3 regions of the Pseudomonas sp. Pdm06 genome follow, and region 2 is predicted to be linked to each of the others. Evidence: predicted binding sites of a transcription regulator. Region 2 holds the regulator's gene; each other region holds the start of a gene.
The links. Region 2 encodes sigma-54, which starts transcription at its own class of promoters, with help from an activator protein. Its sites were predicted from a motif close to ANTGGCATNNANNTTGCTNT; they were not measured.

Region 1 (10,638 bases), on a different contig from region 2:
TCGCGCATTTGGCTACAACGAGGCGGCGATGTGCCTGGACTATTATCTCGACGGCAAGACACCGGCCCCGCCGACCCTTCGCAGTGGTTTCGCTGTTCGTTTTATAGAGGATTTCATTGTCTATGATCGGGATCATTTCTGACGTACATGGCAATTACAGCGCCCTTCGAACAGTGCTTGCCAAACTTGATGGGCTGGGTGTGTCGCGGATTATCTGCCTGGGCGACACGGCCGGTTATTACAGCCAAGTCAATGAGTGTTGCGAGGCCCTGCGCGAGCGAAACATCTTCTCCGTGATGGGCAACCATGATTGGTACCTGGCCAGGAATGAGCGCTGCCCTCGTTCCAATAGCGCCAATGCCTGCCTGGACTATCAACAGGGCGTCATCACTTCGCAGAACCTGGCCTGGCTGGGATCACTTCCGGAGCGCTCGACCCAGGATGAGTTGAGCATTGTCCATGGCGGCTGGAACGATCCGTTGGATGAATACGTACGACCCTCGCAGGCGTATTTCGCCCCGTTGCCTGGCCGGTATTTCGCGTCAGGCCATACCCATGTCCAGTACCTGTGGAGTGGTGAAGGCAAGGCCTATTGCAACCCCGGTTCAGTCGGCCAGCCACGTGATGGTGATCCCCGGGCGGGTTTCGCGACCTGGGATGGCGAGGTCTTCAACCTGCATCGGGTTGAATACGATAGAAGTGAAACCCAACAGGCAATGAAGAAGGCCGGGTTCACCCCGTACTTCTATGAAAATCTTGATATCGGCAGTCAGATAGGTGGGCGGATCAGTGCGGTTTGAAGTTTTGTGCTGTGCGTCACCCATGACCATGCCCACCCTGGGAAGTTTGCAATGAGCCAAGAAACGATACTCTTCAACCGCCCCTACATGACCGGCAAGGAACTGGATTACATTGCCCAGGCCAAGTTCGGCAACATGCTCGCCGGTGATGGTCCGTTCACCAAGCAGTGTCACCGCTGGCTGGAGTCCCACACGGGTTGCAGCAAGGCATTGCTCACCCACTCCTGTACCGCTGCGCTGGAAATGGCGGCCTTGCTGCTGGACATCCAGCCCGGCGACGAAGTCATCCTGCCTTCCTATACCTTCGTGTCCACGGCCAACGCCTTTGTGTTGCGTGGCGCGGTGCCGGTTTTCGTCGATATACGTCCTGACACCTTGAACCTGGACGAGCGCCTGATCGAGGCGGCGATCACGTCACGGACCAAGGCCATCGTGCCCGTCCATTACGCCGGCGTGGCCTGCGAGATGGACACTATCGTGGCCATTGCACGTAAGCATGGGCTGGCGGTGGTCGAAGACGCCGCGCAAGGGGTGATGTCTACCTACAAGGACCGGGCCTTGGGCAGCATCGGGGACCTTGGGGCCTTCAGTTTTCACGAAACCAAGAACGTGATCTCGGGGGAGGGCGGCGCTTTGCTGGCCAATGACCCGGCAATGGCGCTGCGAGCCGAGATCATCCGGGAAAAAGGAACCGATCGCAGTCGATTCTTCAGGGGCGAGGTGGACAAGTACACCTGGCAAGAGGTGGGCTCCTCGTTTCTGCCTGGAGAAATGACTGCGGCCTTCCTTTGGGCCCAGTTGGAAGAGGCGCAAGCCATCACCCAGCGCCGCCTGGCGATCTGGGAGCATTACCATGCCGCTTTGGCGGGGCTTGAGCGGCAAGGGTTGCTGCGTCGTCCGATCGTTCCTGAAAATTGCCAGCACAATGCGCACATGTACTACGTGCTCCTGGCCCCTGGTATGGAGCGCCAGGTTGTTCTCGAGGCGCTCAAGAGCCATGCCATCTATGCGGTGTTCCATTACGTGCCGCTGCATTCATCCCCCGGTGGAGCGCGCTATGGGCGTGTGCATGGCTCAATGGAGATCACCGATGGTTATTCCGAGCGGCTGTTGCGTTTGCCGATGTGGCTCGGTCTCTCCAAGGATCAACAAGACCGGGTGGTCGATGTGCTCGGCGGTGCTTTGGCAGCCCTTGCCACTTAGCGGCATAACACCGCCGGTTTTTCGACTTCGACTCAACTGAACGGTGCCCTCTGAATCCCCAGAGCCCTTTGTTTCCCGGGCCTGGGCCCGCCAGAAAAAAGTTGGTCTGCAAATTGCTTGAGGCTGTGCAACACAGCAGTGGGCGGCAAACGTCCGGCATGCAGAGGAACGACAGTGGACAAGTACCTTTATGTGGCAATGACCGGCGCCAGCCAGAACGCACTGGCGCAGCGGGCCCATGCCAACAACCTGGCGAACATCTCCACCAATGGCTTTCAGAAAGACCTGGAGCAGGCGCGCTCGATGCCGGTGTTCGGCGACAGCTTTCCGGCGCGGGCCTTTGCCCTGTCCGAGCGTCCTGCCACGGATTTCACCCCAGGTGCGCTGGTGGAAACCGGTCGTGACCTCGACGTTGCGGTGAGCGGGCCGGGCTGGATGGCCGTGCAGAACCCTGACGGCGGTGAAAGCTACGTGCGCACCGGCAGTCTCAATGTCGATGCCCTGGGCGTACTGCGGGCCGGCAACGGCATGCCGGTGATGGGCAACGGCGGTCCGATCGCCGTGCCGCCGGAACAGAAAATCGAAATCGGCCAGGACGGCACCATCAGCATTCGCGCCATGGGTGAAGGCCCGCGGGTGATGGCTGAAGTGGACCGCATCAAGCTGGTCAACCCGGACCTCAAGAACATGACCAAGGGCCTGGACGGCTCGATCCGTACCAAGGACGGCCAGCCGGCGCCCATCGATGCCAACGTGCAGTTGGTGTCGGGTTTTCAGGAGGCGAGCAACGTCAACGCCGTGGATGAAATGACTTCGGTGCTGGCCCTGGCCAAGCAGTTCGAGCTTCACGTGAAGATGATGAACACCGCCAAAGAAGGCGACGAGGCCATGGCTCGGGTCTTGCAGATCTAACCATTAATTAAAGCGTCGCGCCGAAAAACAGGCGTACGAGGAGAATCGAATGCTTCCGGCTCTATGGGTTGCCAAAACAGGTCTGTCCGCCCAGGACACCAACCTGACGACCATTTCCAACAACCTGGCGAACGTTTCGACCACGGGTTTCAAACGTGATCGCGCCGAGTTCCAGGACCTGCTGTATCAGGTAAAACGCCAGCCTGGCGCCCAGTCGACCCAAGACAGCGAATTGCCGTCGGGCCTGCAAGTGGGTACGGGTGTACGCATTGTCGGCACCCAGAAGAACTTCAACGCCGGCAGCCTGCAGACCACCGAGCAGCCGCTGGACATGGCCATCGACGGTCGCGGTTTCTTCCAGATTCTGCAGCCGGACGGCACCACGTCCTACACCCGTGACGGTACGTTCCACCTCGACTCCAACGGCCAGATCGTCAACGCCAGCGGTTTCGCCCTGGAGCCGGCGATCATCATTCCGAACGATGCCCAGACTTTCACCGTGGGCCGTGACGGCACCGTGTCCATCACCGTGGCGGGCAACCCGGCCGCCCAGGTGATCGGCAACCTGCAGACCGCCGACTTCATCAACCCGGCCGGCCTGCAAGCGGTGGGCAACAACCTGTTCCTGGAAACCGCTGCCAGTGGCGCGCCGCAAGTCGGCACCCCGGGCCTGAACGGTTTCGGCACCACGCTGCAGAACACCCTGGAAACGTCCAACGTGAGCACCGTCGAGGAGATGGTCAACATGATCACCACCCAGCGTGCCTACGAGATGAACTCCAAGGTGATCTCCACCGCCGACCAGATGCTCTCGTTCGTTACGCAGAATCTGTAATCGTCACAACGCCCGTCATTACGTAGACAGGGCGGCCCCAGGGTCGCCTGCAACACCAAGAGGTAGGGTCATGAAACGCTTCGTATCTGTTCTGGCACTGAGTGGCATCACCGCACTCGCGGGCTGTGTCGCGCCGACACCCAGGCCCAATGACCCGTATTACGCTCCGGTGTTGCCGCGTACGCCGTTGCCGGCTGCCGCCAACAATGGTTCGATCTACCAGGCCGGCTTCGAGCAGAACCTGTACAGCGACCGCAAGGCCTTCCGGGTGGGGGACATCATCACCATCACCCTGAACGAGCGGACCCAGGCCAGCAAGAACGCCAACTCGCAGATCGACAAGACCAGCGAGACCAGCGTCGGCTTGACCTCGTTGTTCGGCTCCAGCCTGACCACCAACAACCCGGTCGGTGGCGGCGACCTGAGCCTGAACGCCGGGTACAACGCTGACCGTGCCACCAAGGGCGACAGCAAGTCCGGCCAGAGCAACAGCCTGACCGGCTCGATTACCGTGACCGTCGCCGATGTACTGCCCAACGGCATCATTGTCGTGCGCGGCGAGAAGTGGCTGACCCTCAACACCGGTGACGAACTGGTGCGCATCGCCGGCATGGTTCGCGCCGACGACATCGCCACCGACAACACCGTTTCGTCCACCCGTGTGGCCGATGCGCGCATCACCTATTCGGGCACCGGTGCCTTTGCCGATGCGAGTCAGCCAGGCTGGTTCGACCGTTTCTTCCTCAGCCCGAAGTTCCCTTTCTAGGTGGCCCAGTTGAATCTTAAGCAGCTGTTGATCGGTGCCTTGGTGATGTCCGCGGCCTTTACCGCTCAGGCCGAGCGTTTGAAGGACATCGCCAGCATTTCCGGTGTGCGCTCCAACCAGTTGATCGGCTACGGCCTGGTCGTGGGCCTGAACGGCACCGGTGACCAGACCACCCAGACCCCGTTCACCCTGCAGACCTTCAACAACATGTTGTCGCAGTTCGGCATCAAGGTGCCGGCCGGCTCTGGCAACGTGCAGTTGAAGAACGTTGCGGCGGTGTCGATCAGTGCCGATCTGCCGGCGTTCGCCAAGCCCGGTCAGCAAGTGGATATCACCGTTTCGTCCATCGGTAACTCCAAGAGCCTGCGTGGCGGTACGTTGCTGCTGACGCCGCTCAAGGGTATCGACGGCAACGTCTACGCCATCGCCCAGGGCAACCTGGTGGTGGGCGGTTTCGATGCCGAGGGTCGCGACGGTTCGAAGATCACCGTCAACGTTCCGTCGGCCGGCCGCATCCCCGGCGGTGCGTCGGTGGAACGTGCGGTACCGAGCGGTTTCAACCAGGGCAACAGCCTGACGCTGAACCTCAACCGTTCCGACTTCACCACCGCCAAGCGTATCGTCGACAAGATCAACGACATGCTTGGCCCAGGCGTGGCCCAGGCCATCGACGGTGGGTCGATCCGTGTCACCGCGCCGCTGGATCCGAGTCAGCGGGTCGACTATCTGTCGATCCTGGAGAACCTCGAGGTCGATCCAGGCCAGGCGGTGGCGAAAGTCATCATCAATTCGCGCACCGGCACCATCGTGATCGGCCAGAACGTCAAGGTTTCTCCGGCCGCCGTGACCCACGGCAGCCTGACCGTGACCATCACCGAAGACCCGATCGTCAGCCAGCCGGGCCCATTGTCCAACGGTCAGACCGCCGTGGTCCCGCGTTCGCGGGTCAATGCCGAACAGGAAGCCAAGCCGATGTTCAAGTTCGGCCCGGGTACGACCCTGGATGAAATCGTCCGGGCGGTGAACCAGGTCGGCGCGGCGCCGGGCGACTTGATGGCCATTCTCGAAGCCTTGAAACAGGCCGGCGCGTTGCAAGCCGACCTGATCGTGATTTGAGGGGCGAGTCATGGATATGCGCAAGGGCGCTTTGATCAGCGGAGATTCAGGTTCCTACTCGGACTTGAATCGCCTGAACCAGCTCAAGGTCGGCGACAAGAACAGCGACGGCAACCTGCGTAAAGTGGCGCAGGAGTTCGAATCGCTGTTCCTCGGTGAAATGCTCAAGTCCATGCGTTCGGCCACCGAGGCCTTGGGCAAGGACAACCCGATGAACACGCCGGAAGCCAAGCAATACCAGGAAATGTACGACCAGCAGTTGGCCGTTTCCATGTCCCGCGAGGGTGGCGGTATCGGCCTGGCCGATGTGCTGCTGCGCCAGATGTCGAAGAACAAGCCACTGGCGCCCGGTGAGGCGGCGACGTTGTCGGCGGCCAAGCAGCAAGAGGCCCTGGACAAGGTCGCCAAGGCGCCGGTCCCGACGCCGGTGGCGGCCGGGACCTTGCCCACCGACGGTCCGTTGTCGCGTACCAGTGGCCAGCGTCCGTTGTGGGCTTCGCGGGCCGTGAGTGCGCCGCAAGGTGCCGAGGGCGTCCACCGCAACGACATGGAATTGCTCAACCAGCGTCGCCTGGCCCTGCCGCCGAAACTGGCCGACCGTCTGCTCGCCGGGCTGGTGCCTTCGGCCTCGGCCAATGCCGATGTCCCTGCGCAGAACCTGCTGCCGGATCGCGCCATCGCCGCCGTCAAGCCGGCCACCGGCGAACTGGCCAATGGCGACTGGCTGGCCGCGCTCAAGGCTTCCGAGTCGAAAGGGGACATGCAGGTCTATGGTCGTGCCGTGGCCCAGCCACCGCTGGCACCGGCGCGCAAGGCCTTCCGCGATGCCGATGAATTCGTCAACGCCATGCTGCCAATGGCCAAGGAAGCCGCCGACCGCATCGGTGTCGATCCACGCTACCTGGTGGCCCAGGCCGCCCTGGAAACCGGTTGGGGCAAGTCGGTGATGCGCCAGCCCGATGGCAGCAGCAGTCACAACCTGTTCGGCATCAAGGCCAGCGCCAACTGGAAGGGTGATTCGGCACGGGCGATCACCAGCGAATTCCGCAATGGCGCGATGGTCAAGGAGACGGCCGAGTTCCGTTCCTACGCCTCGTATCGGGACAGTTTCCATGACTTGGTCAACCTGCTGCAAAGCAACAGTCGCTATCAAGATGTGCTGAAGTCGGCCGATAACCCCGAACAGTTTGTACGCGAGTTGCAGAAGGCCGGTTACGCCACCGACCCGCACTACGCCAGCAAGATTTCGAACATAGCCCGGCAGATGACGAGTTACCAAAACTACGCTTCTGCAGGCGCCACCACGACTTTATAAGGTCTGAACCATGAGTTTGCTCAATATAGGGATGTCGGGTCTGTCAGCAAGCCAGACTGCCTTGGTGACCACGGGTAACAACATTGCCAACGTCGATACCGCAGGGTATTCGCGTCAGCAGACCGTGCAGACCACCAAGGCCTCGAACCAGTACGGCAACGTGTTCATTGGTTCCGGCACGACCCTGGCCGATGTGCGCCGGGTGTACAACGCCTTCCTTGAAGCACAACTGAAAACCACCACGTCGCTCAACAGTGACGCGGCGGCCTACCAAGGGCAGATCACTCCGCTCGACTCGCTGCTGTCGGACAGCGGCACCGGCCTCAACGGCGCACTGACCAAGTTTTTCGCCTCGGTGCAGAACGTCAATGCCAAGCCGGGTGACGATGCATCCCGGCAGTTGCTGCTCAGCGATGCCCAGGCCTTGAGCAACCGTTTCAATTCGATTTCCAACCAGTTGACGGAGCAGAGCCAGAACATCAATGGCAACCTGTCGAACATGGTCGACCAGGTCAATAACCTGGCGGCCACCGTTGCGCAGTTGAACAAGAAAATCGCCGAAGTTTCCAACGCCGGCGGCGCCCCCAACGACTTGCTCGATGCCCGCAGCGAAACCATTCGCCAGCTGTCGACCTTCACCGGCACGCAGGTTGTCGAGAACGGCAGCAGCCTGGACATCTACCTGGGCTCCGGTCAGCCGTTGGTAATGGGCAACATCGTCAATACCCTGGAAGCGGTGCCGGACAAGAACGATCCGGGGCGCATGGGCATCCAGCTCAACAGCGGTTCCAGCTCCATGGACCTGACCTCGGTGCTCACCGGCGGCGAGATCGGTGGCCTGATGCGCTACCGCAGTACCGTACTCGACCCGGCCATGAACGAGCTGGGGCGCGTGGCCCTGGTGGTCGCCGACCAGATGAACAGCGTCCAGGCCTCGGGCATCGACATGAACGGGGCCTTTGGCTCCAACCTGTTCACTAACATCAACAGCGCCGCGCAGATCAGCCAGCGCAGCGTTGCGTCGTTGAACAACAGCGCCGGCTCCGGCAACTTCAACATCGCCATCAAAGACTCCGGCAAGCTGACCACCAACGACTACAAGGTGACGTTCACCAGCGGCACGGACTACACCGTCCAGCGCCTGCCGGACGGTACCTCGATGGGCGCGTTCAACACTGCGACCACGCCACCGCCGGTGATCGACGGTTTTTCGATGACGTTCGCCAACGGCACCGCCGTCGCCGGCGACTCGTTCAAGCTCACGCCGACCCGCAACGCGGCGACCAACATCAAGACCGAGATGACCGACTCCAAGCGGCTGGCGATTGCCGCGCCGTTGGGCGCCGCCATCGTGCCAGGGGGCAGCGGCACGCTGACCATCCCGGCCAGCGGCCAGCCGAGCATGACCACCAAGCTGGACATCTACGACGCAGCCACCACGACCATTATCCAGAACGGCATCAAGAACTCCATGCCGGTCAAGGTGGTGTTCGGCGCGACGTCTGCCGATGGCACCAGCCAGGCTTATCAATTGCTCGATGCCAAAGGTGTCCAGATCAGCAATGGCACGATCAAGCCCGGCGAAAGCAACACCTTGAACCTGAGTGTTCCGCTCAAGGACGCCAGTGGCAACCCGATCATGGATTCGTCCGTGCCGCCGGTACAACGCACCGTCACGTTCGACATGTCCATTGCCGGTGCTCCATCCAACGGCGCCTCGATCAATGTCAGCCTCAGCCAGGCCGGCAGCCTGGACAACCGTAACGGTACTGTCCTGGCCGGTTTGCAGACCGCCAAGACCGTCGACACCGGTTCGGCCAGCAAGGGTATTTCCCTGAACGATGCCTACGGCAAGCTGGTGGAAGGCGTCGGCGCCAAGGCCGCCCAGGGCAAGCTCGACAGCGCCGCCACTGGGGCGATCCTGGACAACGCCAAGACCGCTCGCGATTCGCTGTCGGGCGTGGACCTGGATGAAGAAACCGGCAACCTGGTCAAGTTCCAGCAGTACTACACCGCGTCTTCGCAGATCATCAAGGCGGCGCAGCAAATCTTCAGCACATTGATCAACAGCCTTTAAGGAGCCGTAGCCCATGCGCATTTCCACCTCTCAGTTCTACGAAAGCACGGCTGCGAACTACCAGAAAAACTTCGCCAAGGTGGTCAAGACCAGCGAGGAAGCCAGCAGCCTGGTGCGCGTGAACACCGCCGCGGATGATCCGGTGGGCGCCTCGCGCTTGCTGCAACTGGGCAACCAGGCTTCGATGCTTTCCCAATACGAAACCAACGTCACCACCATCAAGGCGACCCTGGGCACGACCGAAGCGGTCATGACCAGCATCGGCAACGTGCTGCAGCGCGCCAAGGAATTGGCCGTCAGTGCCGGTAACGCCGCCTACACCGACGCGGACCGTAAAGCGGTTGCCTCGGAATTGGGGTCGATCGAGGATCAGTTGCTGAGCCTGATGAACACCAAGGATGAAAACGGCAAATACATCTTTTCCGGTTCCAAGGGCGATGTCGTACCGTTCACCCGCAACGGCGATGGCACCTACAGCTACAACGGCGACCAGGTGACCCTGGATCTGCCGATTGGCGACACCATGTCGATGGCCACCAACAGCACCGGCTGGGAAGTGTTCCAACAGGCTGTCAACACCAGTCGCACCCAAGTCACCATGACTGCGCCGGCGGTGGATGATGGTCGCGTGGTACTGACCAACGGCCAAGTGTCGTCCAGCGTGACCTACAACAGCCAGTTCCGCAGTGGCGAGCCGTACACAGTGGAATTCGTCAGCGGCACCCAATTGAAAATCACCGACTCGGGTGGTAACGATGTGACCGCCGAAGCCAGCAAGGGCGGGGTCATCGAGCCTAGTAACCAGATCGGGCAGACGGTGAGCTTTCGCGGTGTCGACTTGACCTTGAACGTCAACCTTCATGCGGGTGACGTTGCAGGCACGGTCTTGCCCGGCCACACGTTCACCCTGGCCGCCAAACCCGATACGTTCACTCCGGCCCGTGGCCCGGGCAACGCCACCGCGACCCAGGTCACCGGTAGCGCAATCACCGATCCGACGGCCTACCACGCCAGCTTCCCGACGGGAGCTGCGGTGCTGAAGTTCACCAGTGCCACGGATTTCGATCTGTACGCCGCGCCACTGACCGCTGACAGCAAACCGGTGTCCAGCGGCACCCTGGCGGGTAACGTCGCCACCGCATCCGGTGTGAGTTTCACCCTCAATGGTGCCCCGGCCGCCAACGATCAGTTCAACATCGCGGTCAATACCCACGAGACGCAGAACGTCCTGGACACCGTGAACCAGTTGCGGACGGCTTTGAACACGCCGGCCGATGGCGACAACATCGCCATCCAGAAACTGAATGCGTCACTGGCTTCGGCTATCGGTAACCTGGCCAGCGGCACTGACCACTTGACCAGTGCATTGAGTTCGGTCGGTGGTCGTGGCCAGTCGCTCGATACCCAGAGCGATACCAATCAGAGCTTTGTCCTCGCCAACTCGCAGACCCAGTCGGCGATTCGTGATTCCGACCCGGCCGAAGTGATGACGCGCCTGACCTTGCAGCAGACTATGCTGCAGGCGTCGCAGTTGGCGTTCAGCAAAATCACGCAATTGGGATTGTTCAACAAAATCTGATCCAGGGCAGGGACCGTGACGCTATAAGCGGTCCC
Region 2 (10,638 bases):
TGAACAAAGCATGACGAACTTACGTGAGGGAATTGTTCATTACCGCTATAATCGCCGCCTTTTCATCGGGCTATACGATTTCAGACATGAGCCAATCCAGCGACCTGATTCAATCGGCACAACGTACCATCCGCCTCGAGCTCGAAGCCGTGCAAGGCTTGCTGCCCCATATCGACGCTGATTTCGTACGCGCCTGCGAGATGATTCTGGCCAGCAAGGGCCGCGTCGTCGTGGTCGGCATGGGCAAGTCCGGGCACATCGGCAACAAGATCGCCGCCACCCTCGCCAGCACCGGCACCACGGCCTTTTTCGTCCATCCGGCCGAAGCCAGCCATGGGGACATGGGCATGATCACCCGGGACGACATCATCCTGGCCCTGTCCAACTCCGGCTCCACCAACGAGATCATCACCCTGCTGCCGCTGATCAAGCGCCTGGGCATCCAGTTGATCAGCGTGACCGGCAACCCCGACTCGCCGCTGGCCAAGGCCGCCGAAGTGAACCTCAATGTGCATGTCGAGCACGAGGCCTGCCCATTGAACCTGGCGCCAACCTCCTCCACCACCGCGGCCCTGGTCATGGGCGACGCCCTGGCCGTGGCGCTGCTGGAAGCCCGGGGCTTCACCGCGGAAGACTTCGCCTTTTCCCATCCCGGTGGCGCCCTCGGCCGTCGCCTGCTGCTGAAAGTCGAAAACGTGATGCACGCCGGCCAGGAACTGCCACAGGTCGTGCGCAGCACGCTGCTCAAGGACGCACTCATGGAGATGACCCGCAAGGGCCTGGGCATGACGGTTATTCTCGAAGCCGACGGCAAGCTCGCCGGGATCTTCACCGACGGCGACCTGCGCCGCACCCTGGACCGCACCATCGACATCCACAGCGCGACCATCGAGCAAGTCATGACCCCCCACGGCAAGACCGCCCGCGCCGAGATGCTCGCCGCCGAGGCCCTGAAAATCATGGAAGACCACAAGATCAGCGCCCTGGTGGTCGTCGATGACGAAGACCGGCCGGTGGGCGCCCTGAACATGCACGATCTGCTGCGTGCGGGAGTCATGTAAATGAACACAGACCTGTTGCAACGTGGCAAAGCCATCAAGCTGGCCGTGTTCGATGTGGACGGCGTGCTGACCGACGGCCGCCTGTACTTCCTCGAAGACGGCAGCGAATTCAAGACCTTCAACACCCTCGACGGCCAAGGCATCAAGATGTTGATGGCCGCCGGCGTACAGACGGCTATCATCAGCGGCCGCAAGACCCCGGTGGTCGAACGGCGTGCGAAGAACCTCGGCATCCCGCACCTTTACCAGGGGCGCGAAGACAAACTGGTGGTGCTGGACGAGCTTCTGGGTCAACTCAACCTAAGCTATGAACAGGTGGCCTACCTCGGTGACGACCTGCCAGACCTGCCGGTGATTCGCCGGGTCGGCCTGGGCATGGCGGTCGCCAACGCGGCCAGCTTCGTGCGCGAGCATGCCCACGGCATCACCACGGCGCGAGGCGGCGAAGGTGCTGCCCGCGAATTCTGTGAACTGATCCTGCGCGCCCAGGGCCGCCTCGAAGCGGCCAACGCCGCGTACCTGTGAGCCATTTATGCTGAGCAAAAAGATTCGCACCATTGTGGTGTTTGCCTGTATCGCAGCGATTTTCGCCGCGGTGGGCTATTGGAACATCAGCCCGGAACGGTTTCTCGACCAGCCTGCGGCCCAGGTCGAGGAACGGATCGACTGGTACGCGACCAACACCCATACCCTGCAGTACCTGCCCGACGGCAAAGTGCAATATGAGATGACGTCCGACAAGGTTGACCACGTAAAGGCCACTGACATTACGCTGGTCACCAAGCCGGACCTGAACATGTTCCGCGGCACCGAATTCCCGTGGCACGTGCAGAGCGAGCACGCCGAAGTCAATTCCGGCGGCACCGAAGTGGAGCTGATCGACTCGGTACGCGTCGCCCGAACCGACGAGAAAAACCGCACGACCATCATCACCAGCACACGCATGACCGTGTTCCCACAGCAAGAATATGCGCAGACCGAGCAACCCGTTAGAATCGACGGCGCCGGGGGTGTATCGACCGGCACGGGAATGAAAGCGTATTTGAAGGAAAGCAGGATACACCTGCTATCGAACGTAAGAGGACAGTATGAAGCTCGCTAAAACCCTCCCTATTTTGCTCAGTCTGGGCGCAGCACTGGGAAGCGCGAGCGCCTGGGCTCTTCCCAACGACCGCGACCAGCCTATCCGCATCCAGGCCGACGACGCCCAACTCGACGACAAGAATGGCGTCGCCACCTATAAAGGTGATGTGATCATCACCCAGGGTTCGATGAAGGTCACCGGCAACACCGTGACCATCACCCGTACCCCGGCCGGCGATATCGATGTAGTGACCTCGGTGGGCAACCTGGCCTATTTCGAGCAGATGCAAACCGCGGGCGACACCAAGCCGGTACAGGGCTACGGGGTCACCATCCAATACCACGCCTCCCAGGATCGCGTGGTCCTGATCGACCGTGCCAAGGTCGTCGACAAGGACAACAACGTCACCCAGGGCGAGAAAATCGTCTACGACACCGTCAAGAAACTGGCCAGCGCCGGCCGTGCCACCGGCAGCAAGGTGACCGAGCAGCGTCCGCGGATCGATATGGTGATCCAGCCTAAAAAGAAAACCGAGCAAAAGGCCCAGTAATGGCAACTCTGAAAGCTCAGCACTTGGCCAAGAGCTACAAGAGCCGGCAAGTCGTGCGTGATGTCAGCCTGTCCATCGACAGCGGCCAGATCGTCGGCCTGCTCGGCCCCAATGGCGCGGGCAAGACCACCTGCTTCTATATGATCGTCGGCCTGGTCCAGGCCGATCAGGGTCGCGTACTGATCGACGACCTGGATGTCAGCCACCAGCCGATGCATGGCCGGGCGAAGGCCGGCATCGGCTATTTGCCGCAAGAAGCGTCGATCTTCCGCAAACTGTCGGTTGCCGACAACATCATGGCGATCCTCGAGACCCGTAAGGAGCTCGACAAGGCCGGCCGTCGCCAGGAGCTGGAAAGCCTGCTGCAGGAATTCCACATCAACCACATTCGCGACAACCTGGGCATGAGCCTGTCGGGTGGCGAACGGCGCCGTGTGGAAATTGCCCGCGCCCTGGCCACCGCACCGAAGTTCATCCTGCTCGACGAACCGTTCGCCGGCGTGGACCCGATCTCGGTGGGCGACATCAAGCAGATCATCCATCACCTCAAGGCCAAGGGCATCGGCGTGCTGATCACCGACCACAACGTGCGCGAGACCCTGGATATCTGCGAAACCGCCTACATTGTCAATGACGGCCAATTGATCGCCGAAGGTGACTCCGCCGCGATCCTGGCCAACGACCTGGTCAAGGAAGTGTACCTGGGCCATGAGTTCCGCCTGTAAGCACACGTGTCTGGCGAATTGCCCGGGCGTCGTTTAATTTTATTATGGCGACGCTCTAGGCAAACACTTCGGTTTCAGGCATATAATTTGCTTAAGTTTGGCGCTCCGGCGCCCTGTAGTGGATGGCGCATGTGCGCCGGCGAATAAGGTGTTAAGCCCCTGCCATGAAACCATCGCTAGTCTTGAGAATGGGCCAGCAGCTGACGATGACACCGCAGCTGCAACAGGCCATCCGCCTGCTCCAATTGTCGACCCTGGACCTGCAACAGGAAATCCAGGAGGCCCTGGAGTCCAATCCGATGCTCGAACGCCAGGAAGAAGGCGACGACTTCGATAACACCGACCCGCTGGCCGACAACGTCGAGCAGAAGACCAATACCGAGATCCCGGAACCGTCCTACCAGGAAACCGCCCCGACGGTGGATAACCTCGAGGATGGCGAATGGAACGAGCGCATCCCCAACGAGCTGCCCGTGGACACGGCCTGGGAAGACGTCTACCAGACCAGCGCCAGCAACCTGCCCAGCAGCGATGACGACGAGTGGGACTTCACCACCCGCACCTCGGCCGGCGAAAGCCTGCAAAGCCACCTGCTGTGGCAACTGAACCTGGCGCCGATGTCCGACACCGATCGCTTGATCGCGGTCACCCTGATCGACTGCATCAACAACCAGGGCTACCTGGACGAGACCCTCGAAGAGATCCTCGAAGCCTTCGACCCCGAACTCGACATCGAGCTGGACGAGATCGAAGCCGTCCTCCATCGCATCCAGCAATTCGAACCGGCCGGCATCGGCGCCCGCAACCTGGGCGAGTGCCTGCTGCTGCAACTGCGCCAGTTGTCTGCCAAGACGCCATGGCTGGCCGAAGCCAAGCGATTGGTCACCGATTACATCGACCTGCTGGGCGGTCGCGACTACAGCCAGTTGATGCGGCGCATGAAGCTCAAGGAAGATGAGCTGCGCCAGGTCATCGAGCTGGTACAGAGCCTCAACCCGCGCCCCGGCTCGCAGATCGAATCCACTGAACCTGAGTACGTGGTCCCCGATGTGATCGTGCGCAAGCACAACGATCGCTGGCTGGTGGAGCTCAACCAGGAGTCGGTGCCCAAGCTGCGGGTCAACGCCCAGTACGCCGGCTTCGTCAAGCGCGCCGACACCAGCGCCGACAACACCTTCATGCGCAACCAGTTGCAGGAGGCCCGCTGGTTCATCAAGAGCCTGCAGAGCCGCAACGAAACCCTGATGAAAGTGGCCACCCAGATCGTCGAGCATCAGCGCGGCTTCCTGGAGTACGGCGATGAGGCGATGAAACCGTTGGTCCTGCATGACATTGCCGAGGCAGTGGGCATGCACGAGTCGACGATTTCCCGGGTGACCACCCAGAAATTCATGCATACCCCCCGGGGCATCTATGAATTGAAATACTTTTTCTCCAGCCATGTCAGTACCTCCGAAGGCGGCGAATGCTCGTCCACGGCCATCCGCGCGATCATCAAAAAACTGGTGGCCGCGGAAAATCAGAAAAAGCCGTTGAGTGACAGCAAGATCGCTGGTTTACTGGAGGCACAAGGCATTCAGGTGGCCCGCCGTACCGTCGCCAAATACCGCGAATCCCTCGGGATCGCGCCTTCGAGCGAACGCAAGCGGTTGATGTAACAGGCCACGCCACAGCGTTCCAGTGGCAGGCATTTCTGCCTGCCGCTTTATGCACTGGCAACGAAGGAGAAGCTGTATGCAAGTCAACATCAGTGGACACCAACTGGAAGTGACCGAACCCCTGCGCACCTACATCGGCGAAAAACTCGACCGGTTGGAGAGGCATTTCGACAAGATCACCAACGTGCAAGTCACGATGAACGTCGAGAAGCTGCTGCAGAAAATCGAAGCCACGCTGCATATCCCCGGCGGAGAAGTGGTCGCCAACGCAGAGCACACAGACATGTATGCCGCGATTGACCTGCTGACCGACAAGCTGGATCGCCAACTCAAAAAGCATAAGGAAAAGACCCAGAGCCTCCTCCAGGGCGCGACCGGTCGTTAACCCCCCCAATCCATGATCCGACTAGAAACCATCCTGACCCCCGGCCGTTCCCTAGTGAACGCGCCGGGCGGCAGTAAAAAGAAAGCCCTCGAACAAACTGCCAACCTGATCCACCGCGAGGTACCGGATCTGGGAATGCAGGACGTCTTCGAGGCGCTGGTTGCCCGTGAAAAACTCGGTTCCACCGGTTTTGGCAACGGCATCGCCATTCCCCATTGCCGCCTCAAGGGTTGTACCGCGCCCATCAGCGCACTGTTGCACCTTGAAGCCCCCATAGATTTCGACGCCATCGACGGCGCCCCGGTCGACCTGCTGTTCGTATTGCTGGTTCCGGAAGCGGCGACCGATGCGCACCTCGAGCTGCTGCGCCAGATCGCCAGCATGCTGGACCGCAAGGAAGTGCGCGAAAAACTGCGCAGCGCGCCGAGTAACGAAGCTCTGTACCAGGTGGTCCTGGACGAGCAGAACGGTCATTAAACATGCGCATGATCATCGTCAGTGGCCGCTCCGGCTCCGGTAAAAGCACGGCCCTCAACGTGCTTGAGGACAGCGGCTACTATTGCATCGACAACCTCCCCGCCGGCCTGCTGCCGGAACTGGCCGAGCGCGCCCTGATCCACACCGAGCTGGCGCAGCCGCTGGTGGCGGTGTCCATCGATGCGCGCAACCTGCCGAGCCACCTGTCGCGCTTTCCCGAACTGCTCGAGGAAGTGCGCAGCCGGCATATTCAATGCGATGTGTTGTACCTGGATGCCGATGAGGAGACGCTGCTCAAGCGTTTTTCCGAAACCCGCCGGCGTCACCCGTTGAGCAACGCCAACCGCTCCCTGGCCGAAGCCATCGAGGATGAAAGCCAGCTGTTGGGGCCGATCGCCGACCTGGCGGACCTGAAGGTCAACACCACGCACCTGAACCTGTATCAGTTGCGCGACACGATCAAGCTGCGCCTGCTGAACCAACCGGAGCCGGGCACGGCGTTCCTGGTGGAGTCGTTCGGCTTCAAGCGTGGCATGCCGGTAGACGCCGACCTGGTGTTCGATGTGCGTTGCCTGCCCAACCCTTATTGGAAACCGGAACTGCGCGAGCAGTCCGGGCTCGATCAGCCGGTGATCGACTACCTGGCCGCACAGCCGGACGTCGAGGAAATGTACCAGGACATCTCCAGCTACCTGCTCAAATGGCTACCCCGCTTTGCCGCGAGCAATCGCGCCTATGTCACGATCGCCATCGGCTGTACCGGCGGTCACCACCGCTCCGTCTACCTGACCGAACGCCTGGGTCAGCTCCTGCAACAATCCCTGAAGAATGTCCAGGTTCGCCACCGCGACCTCAGCTAAAGGATTCACACCGCGATGCCTGCTCAGGAAATTGAAATCATCAACAAGCTGGGTTTGCATGCCCGAGCGTCGGCCAAGTTTGTCGGAGTCGCGGGACAGTTCAAGGACACCACCATCAGGGTCGGCCGCACGCCGGAGTCCACGGTCGACGGCAAAAGCATCATGGCAATGATGATGCTCGCCGCCGGCAAGGGCACCAAGATCCACCTGAGCACTGAAGGGGATCAGGCGCAGGAAGCGATGAATGCCTTGGTAGACCTGATCAACCGATACTTCGACGAAGGCGAATAACGGCCCAAGCCAGGCGAGCTTGTTGGGTTGACAGAGCTGGCTTTTGTGGCGAGGGAGCTTGCTCCCGCTCGACTGCGAAGCAGTCGTAAACCGCCATACGCCGCATCGCCGTGATGAAACAAGGGGCTGCTTCGCAGCCCAACGGGAGCAAGCTCCCTCGCCACAAAAGCCCCTTGCCACAAGCCCACTCCCCGCAGACCTGCATCACGCCAACGCCGTATCCAGCACCATCATCAGGCAAAACCCCACCAACAACCCCAGGCTCGCCAGTTTCTCGTGACCATTGCGGCGGGATTCGGGAATGACCTCATGGGTCACCACCAGCAGCATCGCCCCAGCCGCCAACGCCAGGCCCAGGGGCAAGAGCATCTCGGCCAGGCTCACCAACCAGGCGCACAGCAGCGCGAACACGGGCTCGACCAGCCCTGACGCCGCGCCAATCAGAAACGCCCTGACCCGCGACATGCCCGCCGTGGCCAGCACCAGCGCGATCACCAGCCCTTCAGGGACATCCTGCAAGGCGATGCCCATCGCCAGGCTGTCGGCATCCGGCATGCCGCCGCCCGCCGACACGCCCACCGCCATGCCTTCTGGAATGTTGTGGGCGATGATGGCGAACACGAACAACCAGATCCGCGGCGCGATGATCGGGCGTCCCGGCGCCGCCACCAGCCTTTCGGGGCTGGCCGAGACCTTGCGGTCCACCAGGTACAGCCCGAACGCCCCCGACAGAATGCCAAAGCAGATAAGGCCGCTGGCCGCCCAAGGCGTGAATCCCAACTGCTCGGCCGCGGCAATGCCCGGCACGATCAGCGAAAACGCCGTGGCCGCGAGCATCACCCCGGCCCCGAAGCCCAGCAGCGAATCGCTCACGGCCTGGGGCATGCGCCGGATGACCAGCACCGGCACAGCCCCCAGCGCGGTGCCCAAGGCACAAAGTCCGCCGCCCTGAAGGGCTCGCAGCAACCTGGGCTCCAGGTCCAGCCACGCCAGGCCCTGGGCCGCCAACAACGTCATCCCGGCCAACAGCAGCAATGACCCCAAGGCATAGCGGAACATCCGTCCGCTTCCAATCGCCAGTGTTTGAGTATCCATAATCAGCCTTGGAGGGTGTTCACGAAGGACTCGACGCCAGCGCCGCCTGATAGCGTCGGGCGACTTCAGGCCAATTGATCACGTTGTAGAAGGCGCTGATGTATTCCGGACGACGGTTCTGGTAACGCAGGTAATAGGCATGCTCCCAGACGTCCAGGCCAAGAATCGGCGTGTTGCCATTCATCAGCGGACTGTCCTGGTTGCCGCTGCTTTCCACCACCAGGGTCTTTTGCGGGGTCACGCTCAACCAGGCCCAGCCGCTGCCGAAACGGGTCAGTGCCGCTTTGGTGAACGCTTCCTTGAAACGCTCGATGCCGCCCAGTTGCGCATCGATCGCCGCCGCCAGGGCGCCCTCGGGCAGGCCGCCGCCCTGGGGCGTCATCACCTCCCAGAACAACGAATGATTGGCGTGGCCACCGCCCTGGTTGATCACCGCCGCCTTCAGGCTTGGCGGCAACTGCTCCACGCTGGACACCAGTTTTTCGACGGGCCACCCGGCGTACTCGGTGCCGTCCACCGCCGCGTTGAGGTTATTGATGTAGGTCTGGTGGTGCTTGGTGTAGTGGATCTCCATGGTTTGCGCATCGATGTGCGGTTCCAGGGCGTCGTAGGCGTAGGGCAATGCAGGCAAGGTAAAAGCCATGTTCAATGAACTCCATAATGAAGAGGGGCATTGCGCTGCCGGGGCGTAGCGGCATTGCAATGCAGCAGGCGCTGGGTGCGTGGATACTCACCGTGCTCGCTGATGAAATTCAGCAGTTCGACGTAGGTCTTGTGACTCTGGCGCTGAGCGGCGGCGCGCAGGGCCGGAGCCAGGCGTTCGTCCTGCATCGTCTGCAACAGCCGTTGGTGGATCGCACACAAGTATTCGGCGCTCTCCTCCGGCTGGTTCAGACGCAAGTGCAGGTCCGCCAGGTTGTGATGGGAGACGACGCAAGCAGCGACCGCTTCGTCGGCATCCGCCCAGCGCTCGAACAACACTTGGGCCAGCGCCAGGGCTTGCAGGTAGGCTTCGCGGGCATCCACCAGCTCGCCCAGCATGAAACAGCGATTGGCCCGTTCGATCGTACGTTTCCAGTGTTCCATGGTGAGTCCTCCACACAGGTGTCGGGGTTACACGCCGCCAGCGGTGAGCTTCTCCGGGTCCAGCAGGACTTCGAGTTCGCTGCGAGACAGGTCGGTGTGTTCCAGGGCGACATCGATGACCGGTCGGCCTTGCTGATAAGCCTTCTTGGCGATTTCAGCGGCCTTCTGGTAACCGATGATCGGATTCAGCGCGGTCACCAGGATCGGGTTGCGCGACAACGCTTCCTTGAGCCTGGCTTCGTTGACCTTGAACGTGGCGATGGCCTTGTCCGCGAGCAAGCGGCTGGCGGTGGACATCAGGGCGATGCTGCTCAGCAGGTTCTGGGCGATGATCGGCAACATCACGTTCAATTCGAAGTTGCCCGATTGACCGGCAATGGTGATCACCGTGTCGTTACCGATCACCTGGGCCGCGACCATCGCAGTGGCTTCAGGAATGACCGGGTTGACCTTGCCGGGCATGATCGAGGAGCCCGGCTGCAGGCCTTCGAGTTCGATCTCGCCCAGGCCCGCCAGCGGCCCGGAGTTCATCCAGCGCAGGTCGTTGGCGATTTTCATCAGCGACACGGCCGTGGTCTTGAGCTGTCCGGAAACCGCCACGGCGGTGTCCTGGGAGCCGATCAGCGCGAACAGGTTCTTGCCCGGGGTGAATTGCACCTGGGTCAATTGCGTCAGTTGCTGGCTGAACAACTCGGCGAAGCGCGGATGGGCATTGACCCCAGTGCCGACCGCCGTGCCGCCCTGGGCCAGGGATTGCAGGCTCGGCAGCAGGTCCTGCAAGTGGCCGATATTGGCCTTGAGCTGTTGCGCCCAACCATCGAGCACCTGGCTCAGGCGCACCGGCATGGCGTCCATCAGGTGGGTGCGACCCGTCTTGATGAACGGGTGGACTTCTTCGGCCTTGCGCTCGATCACCTGCACCAGGTGCAACAACGCCGGCAGCAGTTGCTCATGCAAGGCCAGCGCGGCGCTGACATGAATGCTGGTGGGGATGATGTCGTTGCTGCTCTGGCTGCAGTTGACATGGTCGTTCGGGTTGATCGCCTCTCCCAGCAGGCCGCTGGCGAGGGTGGCGATCACTTCGTTCGCGTTCATGTTGGAGCTGGTGCCGGAGCCGGTCTGGAAGATGTCCACCGGAAAATGATCCATGAAACGGCCTTCGAGCAGCCCCAGGGCGGCATCGACGATGGCCTTGCCCTGGGCCGCGCTGATCTGTTCCAGCTCCACGTTGGCCCGGGCGGCCGCAGCCTTGGCCAAGATCAGGGCGCGGATGAACTGCGCCGGCATGCGCTGGCCGCTGACCGGGAAGTTATCCACAGCACGCTGGGTCTGGGCGCCATAGAGGGCGTCCACCGGGACGTGCAGC
Region 3 (10,638 bases), on a different contig from region 2:
TGTCCAGCGGCTTGATGCGCTTGCCCTTGCTGAATATCGAGGTGGATTTCTTGCGCACCTTCTCCGGGTTGATGCCTTGTTTGCGCAGTTGTGCCTTGACCAGGGCCGGGCTCTGCCCCGTCAGTTCTCCGGTCATTTTCGCGCCTTTGCGGTCTTTGCCTTCCCACGTATAGACGTCGGTTTTTACTGCCTTGACCGCCATGCTCAATCCTTGGTGACCCGGTTGATTTCCTCGAGGCTGGTGACGCCCTGCATCACTTTGAGCAGCCCCGATGTGCGCAGGTCATTGAAGCCGTCCTTGCGCATTTGCAGATCGATTTCCAGCGAGTTGCCCTCGGCCATGATCAACCGTTGCAGCTCGGGCGTGTTCTTGACCACTTCGTAAACCCCCACGCGCCCTTTGTAACCGAGGTTGCACTGTTGGCAACCGACCGGCTCATAGATCGTGAATGTGCCGATGCGTTCCCGGGGGAAACCTTCCTTGAGCAGAGTTTCCTCGGGAATCTCGATGGCTTTCTTGCAGTGGGCGCAGAGCTTGCGCGCCAACCGTTGGGCGATGATCAGGTGCACGGCGGTGGCGATGTTGAACCCTGGAATGCCCATGTTCTGCAAGCGGATCAGGGTTTCGGCGGCGCTGTTGGTGTGCAGTGTGGAGAGCACCAGGTGCCCGGTCTGGGCGGCCTTGATGGCGATTTCGGCGGTTTCCAGGTCGCGGATCTCGCCGACCATGATCACGTCCGGGTCCTGGCGCAGGAATGAGCGCAGGGCCTGGGCGAAGTCCAGCCCCTGGCGCGGGTTCACGTTGACCTGGTTGATGCCTTCCATGTTGATCTCCACCGGGTCTTCGGCGGTGGAAATATTGATGTCCACGGTATTGAGGATATTCAGCCCGGTGTACAGCGACACGGTCTTGCCCGAGCCGGTCGGGCCGGTGACCAGGATCAGCCCTTGTGGCTGTTTGAGGGCGGCCATGTACAGGTCTTTCTGATCCGGTTCGTAGCCCAGGGCATCGATGCCCATCTGCGCACTGGAGGGGTCGAGGATCCGGATCACCACTTTTTCGCCCCAGAGCGTCGGCAGGGTGTTGACCCGGAAGTCGATGGACTTGGTTTTCGACAGGCGCATTTTCAGCCGGCCGTCCTGGGGTTTGCGCCGTTCGGAAATATCGAGGCTGGCCATGACTTTCAGGCGGGCGGCGATACGGGTCGCCAGTTGGATCGGCGGCCGGGCCACTTCCCGCAGCATGCCGTCGGTGCGCACCCGCACCCGGTAGATTTTTTCGTAAGGCTCGAAGTGCAGGTCGGAAGAGCCGCCCTTGATCGCGTCCAGCAGCATCTTGTTGACGAAACGCACCACGGGCGCGTCGTCGGTGTCCTGGCCGCCGATGGAGTCCTGCTTGGAATCGTCGATCGATTCGATGTCCAGACCGTCCAGGTCGACATCGCCCATGCCTTCCAGGCCCGTGCTATTGGATTCGAAAAATTTTTCGATGGCGTCGCTTAGCTTGTCGTCCTCTACCAGGATGGCTTCGGTGGTCAGGCCGGTACTGAATTGAATGTCATTGATGGCTTGGTGATTGGTGGGGTCGGAGATGCCCACGAACAACTTGTTGCCGCGGCGCCACAGCGGCAGGACGTGATGTTGGCGCACCAGTTTTTCGCTGACCAGGCCCGTGGGCTGGGTTTCCTTGTCCAGGCTGTTGAGGTCCAGCAGGGCGACGCCGAAATGCTCCGAGGCGATCTCCGCGACCTGGCGGCTCTGGACCAGTTTGTTCTGCACCAGGTAGCTGACCAGGGGGATGCGACTGCGTTGGGCCTGTTGATACGCCTGTTGCGCACTTTGCTCGGTGAGCAGTTCAGCCAGTACCAATTGCTTGGTCAGGCCGCTGAGGGCGATGTCATTCATGGGGATTCCGGCGGCGGACAGTTCATGACTTATAGCCTAGTCAAGCATCGACGCCAAACCAGCGAGCCAGGGTGACAAAAAACGTCAGATAGTGCGGTTGTTGAGGTAGGACGTCGCCGTTGTGCGGGTTCAACCCCTTTTATCGATGGCGCTTCAGGGTTGGCATGTGCCCTGCAATGGCCATTTCAGGTCATGAGATTTCGACTCATGCATGGGAGATGTCTATGAGTAAGCAAAAGGGCTTTACGCTGATCGAGCTGCTGATCGTCGTGGCGATCATTGGCATTCTGGCGACCTTTGCGTTGCCGCAATATTCCAGGTACCAAGCGCGAGCCAAGGCCACGGCCGGGTTGGCCGAAATCACTGCCTTCAAGGTGCCGTACGAGGACAATATGAATCGAGGGGTTGACCCTACGATCGCCAACATGGGCATCACCTCACCTACCAGTAACTGCACAATCACCATTACAGGCACGGCGGCGGCCGGAGCCGGCACGATTGCATGTGCTCTCCTGAATTCGCCAGCTCTCGTCCAGGGGAGGACGATTACACTCTCGCGTTCGGCTGCAGGTGTCTGGACCTGTGCTTCTACTGCTGCCCAGGAGTTCTTGCCGACTGGCTGTACCGGTGCTGCGAATCCATAACCCATCCCGGTTGACTCGGCCCCGCTTAAACACCGGGGCTTTTTTTATGCGCGTTGGAAATGTTCGGCAATTCAGGTGCTTAGCAGCTGAGCGAAACCCGCAACTTGCATGTAGAAAGTCACGGGGTCATGCATTTTGCATGATTTCAAAAATTACCGCTTCGCTTAACCTATTGATTTATAAGCAGTTTATAAATGTTTCAAAACTGGCACAGCCTTCGCACTACTCCTGATAACCCTGCCGGGATGCACCTCCGGCAGTTTCTGAGAAAAACAGGAGTTACTCGTATGAAGAAGTTCGCTATCACTGCCGCCGCTGCTACCGCACTGACCCTGACCATGGCTAGCGCATTCGCCGAGACCACTCAAGCAACTCAGGCGCCAATGATGCTGGCTGCGGGTGAAGTGACTGAGGCCAAGGAAGCCACCTCCGATACCTGGATCACCACCAAAGTCAAAGCTGACCTGGTCACCGAAAAAGGCATTCCAGGTACCGACATCAAAGTCGAAACCAACAAAGGCGTTGTGTCGCTGTCGTCCACTGTTGCCGTGACCGACGCCCAGAAAACCACCGCCGTGGCAATCGCCAAGAAAATCAAAGGCGTCAAGGCCGTATCGGCTGACGGCCTGAAAGCCGAGTAAGGCTAAGACTTCTCGCCTGGACTGGGAGAGGGCGCGGCAAGCGGGCTGAGTCATACGCTTGTCGTTGCTTTGGAGTTCATGCGAAAGGCCACAGGGACGTGGCCATTACAGGCCCCCGGCATTCGTGTCGGGGGCCTGTTCTATTGTGGGATACAAAGGCACCAGCGACGGTATAGGAGGCACGCCTTAGAAACCGAGTCGCCTGTTTCGCGAGCAAGCCCGCTCCCACATTTGATCGCATTCTTCTTGAACGAACTCGGTCTACTGTGGGAGCGGGCTTGCTCGCGAAGACGCCGGCACGATCAATACAAAAGCCGTTTTTTGTGCAGTGGCCGCTCAGCGCCCCCGCTTGCTGGTGATCTGCACCAGCCGATTCCCCTCGAAGCGCAGGTACTGATACATGCCGCTGTTGGGCCCGTAGGTCCATTCCTCCACCGGGTATTCTTCCCGGCGATTGACACTGCGTTTATAGCCCAGGTCATCCCGCGCCACAGGCTGCCCGCACTTTTGCAGCACTTCGCTGGAGCGGTCACCGACGCTGATCAACTGGCTGCCGCAGCGCAGCGTGTCAGCAGCCGAGGCCTGGCCGGCGGCGAGCAATAGACCCAGGCTGAGCCCGTACACACACTTCATGTCATTCAGCATCCAGGTGCAGAGGAGTGATTACGCGACCGTCGCTTTCGGCCTGGCCGAGGCTGGCGTCGATGAAATACACGCGGTCGTCGGCCAATTGGCCTTTGTCCACCAGGAAGTCCTTGATGCTGCTGGCCCGTTCCTGCCCCAGTTGACGCAATAGCACGTCGCTGCCGCTCCAGAACTTGATCACGCTTTCGCGCAGTTTCTCGATGCGCGCCTTTTTATCCAGTTGCGTCCATTCGGCAGGTGGCTGAGTCTTGAGGCGCGTGCGGTAGATGCCTTCGAGCAGGGGGGGCTTTTCATCCTCGGGCACCTGTATCAGCGAGGCCTGGGCCGGTACTTTGTCGCCCCGACGTTGCAGCATCTTGTAGTAGTTGTACTGGTATTCGCGTTCCAGGCGCTGGGCGGCGAGCAATGGACCGTCGCTGCCTTCGGCCGCGGTGCCTTCAATCTCCAGGCGCAGCTCCGGCCGTTTGGCCAGGGCTTCGGAGAGTTTGAGCAGCGTGCTTTCGTTGTCCTTGCTCAGGTCGCTGGAGCCCGGCGCAAACGCCACGCTGCCCAGGTCTTCCGAGCCGCCCCCGGCCACCAGCCCGCCGATGAGCTTGAATGGCGCCTGGGCCGCGCGGACCACCAGGTTGCGCAGGGTCTGCCAGACGATCGGCATGACGCTGAACTGCGGATCGTTGAGGTTGCCACTGACCGGCAGTTCGATGGAAATCTTGCCCTCGGAGTCCTTGAGCAGGGCGATGGCCAGCTTCAACGGCAGGCTCACGGCGTCCGGGCTGTCGACTTTTTCCCCCAACTGCAATTGTTCGACCACCACCTTGTTCTCCGCCTGGAGCTGGCCCTTGGTGATTCGGTAATGCAGGTCGAGATTGAGCCGGCCCTTGCGGATGCGATAGCCGGCGAACTTGCCGGAGTAGGGCGTCAGGGTCGTCAGCTCGACCCGTTTGAAACTGGTGGCGATGTCGAGGCTGGCCATCGGATCGAAGGGGTTTACCGCCCCCTTGATGGTGACCGGCGCGTAACGGTCGACCTTGCCCTTGACGTCCACGCTGGCCGGTTGGGCCTGGCGGCTGTCGATGGTGCCGATCTGGCCATTGAGCTGTTGAATGGCCGTGGCGAAATTGGGCGTCAGGCTGAAGTCGGCGAAGTTGGCCGAACCGTCGTTGATGGCGATGCCGCCGATGTGAATGCCCAGCGGTTTTTCCTGGGACTTCGGTTTTGCCGCGGTGCTCTTCGTGCCGCTGTCGGCCGGTTGCGGGATCAGCAGGTCATCGACGTTGGTGGTGCGGTCGTCGTTGATCATGAAGCGCACGTAAGGCTGGAACAGGTTGACCTTGTCGATGGACAGGCTGTCACCGTGCTGATAATTGAGGCCTTCGAGCACCAGACGCTGCCACTTGAGGAAGTCGCGGGTCTTGAGGGTGTCGAGGGTGTGCAACTGCTCGACCTGGGCGCGGCCGGTGACGGCGAATGCCAGTGGCTCGGTGCTCTTGAGGTCGACCGCCAGGTCACTGCCGAGCATCCCGGAGCGCAGTTCCAGGCGAATGAACGGGTTGATATACGACTGGGCGACGCGCAGGTCGATGTCCTGGGTCTTGACCTTGAGCCTGGCGCTGATCGGGTTCAGGTTGACCTCGCCATCGGCCAGGATCTTGCCCTGTTTGCCCAACCCGGTGTCCAGCTTGAGGGTAAAGGGCGAGCCGTTGAGGGTGTCGTAGTTCTGCAGGTCGAGGTTCAGCGGGCCGACCTCCAGGGCCACGGCGGGCTGCGCCTGGCGGTCGGCCAGGTGCACCTGGTAGTCGCGCAGTTGCACGTCCTTCAAGATCACTTGCCACGGTTTGCTGGGCGGTGTCGGTTCAGGTTTTGGCGAGTCGGCCGCCGCCGGGGCGGATGCCGGTTCCGCCTTGACCTGCGGTTTGGCTGGTTGGCTGGCGAAGAGCTTCTGCCAGTCCAGTTGCCCGTCCGCCTCGCGAGCGGCCCAGGTTTCCAGCTTCTGGCTGCGGATCTTGCCGACCACCACTTGCTGCTTGGCCAGGTCCACCGTGGTTTCGCTCACATCCAGGCGTTCGAGTTTCACCAGTGGGCGGCCATCGGGGGCCTTGATGGCCAAGGGCGCGACACTGAGCGCGACGTTGTTGAGCAGCAGTTCGGTGCCCTTGGCCAGGTTGAGCTTGTAGTCGGTACTGAGGTTCAGGACACCGTTTTCCAGCACAAGCGGTACGGCGTCGCGCACATAGGGCCACCAGGCTTTCATCTGGCCGCCAGTGACTTTGAGCGTACCTTGGGAGGCAATCGGTGTGAGGCTGAAATTACCGGTCCAGTCGACCTGTCCACCTTCGGGGCCGGCGGCCACCAGGGTCATGTCCGCATTGTCGTCGGGCAGGGTGCTGAGGTTCTTCAGCTCGAAATCGAGGGTGTCGTAGAGAAACTCGATGGGCTCACTGGGCCGCAGGTCCTGGAAATGCACGTAGCCGCCGGCCAACTTGATTCGATCGACCCGCAGGGGAAACGGCTTGGCCTCGGGATCGGCGGGCGTCGGTTCGCTGGCCGGCAGCTTGAACAGGCCTAGCAGGTTTAACTGGCCGTCCTTGGCGAACACCACTTCGGTCTTGGGCTTGTCCATCTCGATGTCGACCAGGTGCAGGGCGCCGGACCACAAGCTGTCGAGTTGCAAATTGGCGTACAGCCGTTCGAAGCCGACCTGCTCCTTGCCTGGTTCGCCGATATTCAGGCCCCAAAGGGTCACTTCAAGGCTGAAGGGATTGAGTTCCACACGCTGGATCTGCGCCGGCACTGTCGCATGGGCGGCCAATTGCTGGTTAGCGATGCGCAAGGCGATGCCTGGCAAAATCAGAAAACCCAACAGGCTGTAGAGGGCCAGTGCGGTCAACAGGGCGCCGAAAGCGCGGATCAATCCTTTGGGCATGTGCGGTTTCATCTTGATGTGAATTCGGAGTGCCTTGGAGTATGGCATGCGTTTACGGTTCCGAAGCCACTGTGATTTATGAGAATTGTCTGGTTTTCTCGGTGAAAATTCCGACGCGGGCCTAGAACTGGAGGATCAACGTCTTGAGCGGTGGCTGCCGGTCCAGGGAAGGGAAATCGCTGCCGGGCGTCAGCACGCTCCACTCGCGCACCGGGCGACCGGCTTTTTCCGCGCAACGCAAGACCTGATCGCGCCAGTCGTCCATGGACACTTTTGCCAGGTTGTTGCAGCAGATCAGCACGCCATTGTCGGCGGTGGTGAGCAATGCCGGCTTCAGCAGGCTTTGGTAGTCGCGCAACAGGTCGACGGTGCCGAACGCACTTTTGGCCCAGGCCGGTGGATCGAGCAGCACCAGGTCGTACTGGCGTTGTTCCAGGCGCACGTAGCTGGGCAGTTTTTGCCCACGGCGTTGGCTGATGGGCAGGCCGGCCAGTTGGCGAATCGCCGGGAAGTAATCCGACTGCACGAACGCCATCGGCGGCAAATCGGGGTTGAGCAGACCGTTTTCGCGGCCCACCGCCAGGTTGCCTTCGGCGAAGTCCAGGTTGCACACCTCCCGCGCGCCACCGGCCGCTGCGCTCAGGCCGACGCCGCAGGTGTAGGCGAACAGGTTCAACACGCTTTTGCCGCGGCTGTGTGCCTTGACCCAGCCCCGGGCGTTGCGCAGGTCGAGAAACAGCAGTGGATCCTGCCCGGCATGGCGGCCGCGAACGCGATAATTCAAGCCCCATTCATGCCCGACCAGGTCTTGCAGGGCGGCTTCGTCAGCCTGATAGACCGTGTCCTGGCGGTCGACGCGCGAATTGCCCCGGGCGCGGTCGTTGTAGACCAACAGGGTTTCCAGGCCCAGCCGTTCGTTGACGATGCCGTGCAGTTGCAGCAGGTCGTCCCGCTCCAGTGATTGATGGAAGCTCTGCACCAGCAGTTGCGGGCCGTAGCGGTCGAGGGTCAGGCCGGGCGCGCCTTCCTGGCTGCCGTGGAACAGGCGATAGCAGTCGGTGCCTTGCTGATGCAGTTGGCCGAGCAGCTCCTGACGCTGGTCGAGGGCGGCGCGCAGCGCCTGATTCAAGGAAGACATGCCGGGCGCGCCTTAGAGAAATGAGGCGCGGGAGTTTAGCAGTTATGGCTGGCGTGGTCCCTGTGGGAGCGAGCTTGCTCGCGATGGTGGTCTTGCATTCAACATCGATGCAGACTGACAGGGCCCCATCGCGAGCAAGCTCGCTCCCACAGGAAACATCAGCGATTCAGGCGCTTGTCGATCAGCCCCTCCACCACGCTCGGATCGGCCAGGGTCGAGGTGTCGCCGAGGCTGTCGAGTTCGTTGCAGGCGATCTTGCGCAGGATGCGCCGCATGATCTTGCCCGAACGGGTCTTGGGCAGCGCGGGTGCCCACTGGATCAGTTCCGGTTTGGCGAAGCTGCCGATTTCCTTGCTGACGTGGGCCAGCAATTCCTTCTTCAGCTCGTCATTGGCTTCCACACCATTCATCGGCGTGACAAAGGCATAGATACCCTGGCCCTTGAGGTCGTGGGGATAGCCGACGACGGCCGCTTCGGCGATGTTGTCGTGCAGCACCAGGGCGCTTTCCACCTCGGCGGTGCCAATGCGATGCCCGGAGACGTTGATCACATCGTCGATGCGCCCGGTGATCCAGTAATCGCCGTCTTCGTCGCGGCGCGCGCCGTCGCCGGTGAAGTAATAGCCGGGATAGGGCTTGAAGTACGTGTCCACCATGCGTTGGTGGTCGCCATAGACACTGCGAATCTGCCCAGGCCAACTGGATTTGATCGCCAGTACACCACTGCCGGCGCCGCTGATTTCCTTGCCCACCTCATCCAGCAAGACCGGTTGCACACCGAACATCGGCCGGGTGGCGCAGCCCGGTTTGAGCCGTGGGGCGCTGACCAACGGGCTGAGCATGATGCCGCCGGTTTCGGTCTGCCACCAGGTATCGACAATCGGGCAGCGCTGTTCGCCTACCACGTTGAAATACCATTCCCACGCCTCCGGGTTGATCGGCTCACCGACGCTGCCGAGCAATCGCAGGCTTTTGCGGGACGTTTCCTGCAACGGTCCTGCCCCTTCACGCATCAACGCGCGCAGGGCGGTCGGTGCGGTGTAGAAGATGTTGACCTGATGCTTGTCGATCACCTGCCAGAAGCGCGAACTGCTGGGGTGGCTCGGCACGCCCTCGAAGATCAGCGTGGTGGCGCCGTTGGCCAGCGGGCCGTAGACGATGTAGCTATGGCCGGTGACCCAACCGACGTCGGCGGTGCACCAGAACACTTCGTTGTCGCGGTAGTCCAGCACGTACTTGAACGTCATCGCCGCTTGCAGCAGGTAACCGCCCGTGGTGTGCAGCACGCCCTTGGGTTTGCCGGTACTGCCGGAGGTGTAGAGGATGAACAGCGGGTCTTCGGCGTCCATCGGTTCGGGTGGACAGTCGTCGCTCATGTCGTGCATGGCCTGGTGATACCAGAGATCACGGCCTTCAACCCAGCCCACCTCGCCCTGGGTGCGCTCGACCACCAGCACGGTGCTGACGTTCGGGCAGCTTTCCAGGGCCTTGTCGACGTTGCGCTTGAGCGGTATGAAGCGCCCGCCACGCACGCCTTCGTCAGCCGTGATCACGGTGCGGCAATCGGCATCGAGAATCCGGTCGCGCAGGGAGTCCGGCGAAAAACCACCGAACACCACCGAATGCACCGCGCCGATGCGGGTGCAGGCGAGCATGGCGTAGGCGGCCTCGGGAATCATCGGCATGTAGATGCAGACCCGGTCGCCTTTCTTCACGCCGCGGCTTTTCAGCACGTTGGCCAGGCGGCACACATGGTTGTGCAGTTTCTTGTAGGTGATTTGCGCCGATTCGGCGGGGTTGTCGCCTTCCCAGATGATCGCGACCTGTTCGCCACGAGTGTCCAGGTGACGGTCGATGCAATTGGCGCTGACGTTCAGCTTGCCGCCGGCGAACCAGGTCGCGTCGCCGTTCTTGAGGTCATAGCGCTGGACGGTTTGCCAGGGCGTCATCCAGTCGAGAAAGCGTGTGGCCTGCTCGGCCCAGAAGGCGCTGGGGTGTTCGATGGATTCTTTGTAGAGCCGCTTGTACTCGTCCTGACTCAGTTGCGCAGCCCGGCGGACGGCATCGGCGTGGGGGTACTGGCTGATATCGAACATGACGGTTCCTTATTCTTGTTTTTGCGACAAGTCATAAAGATGCGCCGAGTAGCGGGAGGGTTCAAGTCATGCACAAACAACTGTGGGAGCGAGCTTGCTCGCGATGGCGGTGTGTCAGTCAACATGAGTGTCAACTGATCCACCGCCATCGCGAGCAAGCTCGCTCCCACAAAGGTCAGTACTTGGAGTGCGACCTACGATCAGCCGCGGTGACGCCCGCGGAAGTAGTTGATCAAACCCTGGGTCGAGGCATCTTCGGCCGGGTTTTCTTCGCTGCCCACCAGGCGGTTGTAGACGCCCTTGCCCAGTTCCTTGCCCAGTTCCACGCCCCATTGGTCGAAGGCGTTGATGCCCCAGACCACGCTTTGCACGAACACTTTGTGCTCATACAACGCCACCAGTGCGCCGAGGCGCCGTGGGCTGATGCGTTCGACCACCAGGGTGTTGCTCGGACGGTTGCCCGGGATCACCTTGTGGGAAGCCAGTTTCTGCACCTCTTCTTCGCTGGCGCCCTTGTCCCGCAGCTCGGCTTCGGCCTCGGCGCGGGTCTTGCCCAGCATCAGCGCCTGGCTCTGGGACAGGCAGTTGGCGTACAGCCACTGGTGATGGTCGGAAACCGGGTTGAAGCTGACGATCGGCACGATGA

Region 1: the regulator sigma-54 is predicted to act here: its motif matches at 2,104-2,123, upstream of IB266_RS00140 (flagellar basal body rod protein FlgF).
Region 3: the regulator sigma-54 is predicted to act here: its motif matches at 2,064-2,083, upstream of IB266_RS27965 (pilin).

What each region holds. Positions count from the first base shown of each region.
Region 1 covers NZ_JACVAH010000001.1:35,150-45,787, forward strand. The annotation lists gene IB266_RS00125 (ATP-grasp domain-containing protein) at 1-142, shown strand, start outside; gene IB266_RS00130 (metallophosphoesterase family protein) at 123-800, shown strand; gene rffA (dTDP-4-amino-4,6-dideoxygalactose transaminase) at 852-2,003, shown strand; gene IB266_RS00140 (flagellar basal body rod protein FlgF) at 2,178-2,915, shown strand; gene flgG (flagellar basal-body rod protein FlgG) at 2,965-3,750, shown strand; gene flgH (flagellar basal body L-ring protein FlgH) at 3,821-4,516, shown strand; gene IB266_RS00155 (flagellar basal body P-ring protein FlgI) at 4,562-5,632, shown strand; gene flgJ (flagellar assembly peptidoglycan hydrolase FlgJ) at 5,643-6,947, shown strand; gene flgK (flagellar hook-associated protein FlgK) at 6,958-9,024, shown strand; gene IB266_RS00170 (flagellar hook-associated protein 3) at 9,038-10,603, shown strand.
Region 2 covers NZ_JACVAH010000007.1:59,504-70,141, reverse strand. The annotation lists gene IB266_RS13320 (KpsF/GutQ family sugar-phosphate isomerase) at 87-1,061, shown strand; gene IB266_RS13315 (KdsC family phosphatase) at 1,062-1,586, shown strand; gene lptC (LPS export ABC transporter periplasmic protein LptC) at 1,594-2,163, shown strand; gene lptA (lipopolysaccharide transport periplasmic protein LptA) at 2,150-2,695, shown strand; gene lptB (LPS export ABC transporter ATP-binding protein) at 2,695-3,420, shown strand; gene IB266_RS13295 (RNA polymerase factor sigma-54) at 3,585-5,078, shown strand; gene hpf (ribosome hibernation-promoting factor, HPF/YfiA family) at 5,155-5,463, shown strand; gene ptsN (PTS IIA-like nitrogen regulatory protein PtsN) at 5,476-5,940, shown strand; gene rapZ (RNase adapter RapZ) at 5,943-6,800, shown strand; gene IB266_RS13275 (HPr family phosphocarrier protein) at 6,816-7,091, shown strand; gene IB266_RS13270 (ZIP family metal transporter) at 7,296-8,186, opposite strand; gene IB266_RS13265 (superoxide dismutase) at 8,206-8,829, opposite strand; gene IB266_RS13260 (hypothetical protein) at 8,832-9,272, opposite strand; gene IB266_RS13255 (class II fumarate hydratase) at 9,300-10,638, opposite strand, start outside.
Region 3 covers NZ_JACVAH010000022.1:32,027-42,664, reverse strand. The annotation lists gene IB266_RS27975 (type II secretion system F family protein) at 1-202, opposite strand, end outside; gene pilB (type IV-A pilus assembly ATPase PilB) at 205-1,905, opposite strand; gene IB266_RS27965 (pilin) at 2,130-2,549, shown strand; gene IB266_RS27960 (BON domain-containing protein) at 2,837-3,190, shown strand; gene IB266_RS27955 (DUF2845 domain-containing protein) at 3,527-3,823, opposite strand; gene IB266_RS27950 (DUF748 domain-containing protein) at 3,825-6,758, opposite strand; gene IB266_RS27945 (class I SAM-dependent rRNA methyltransferase) at 6,880-7,896, opposite strand; gene acs (acetate--CoA ligase) at 8,055-9,992, opposite strand; gene pgi (glucose-6-phosphate isomerase) at 10,193-10,638, opposite strand, start outside.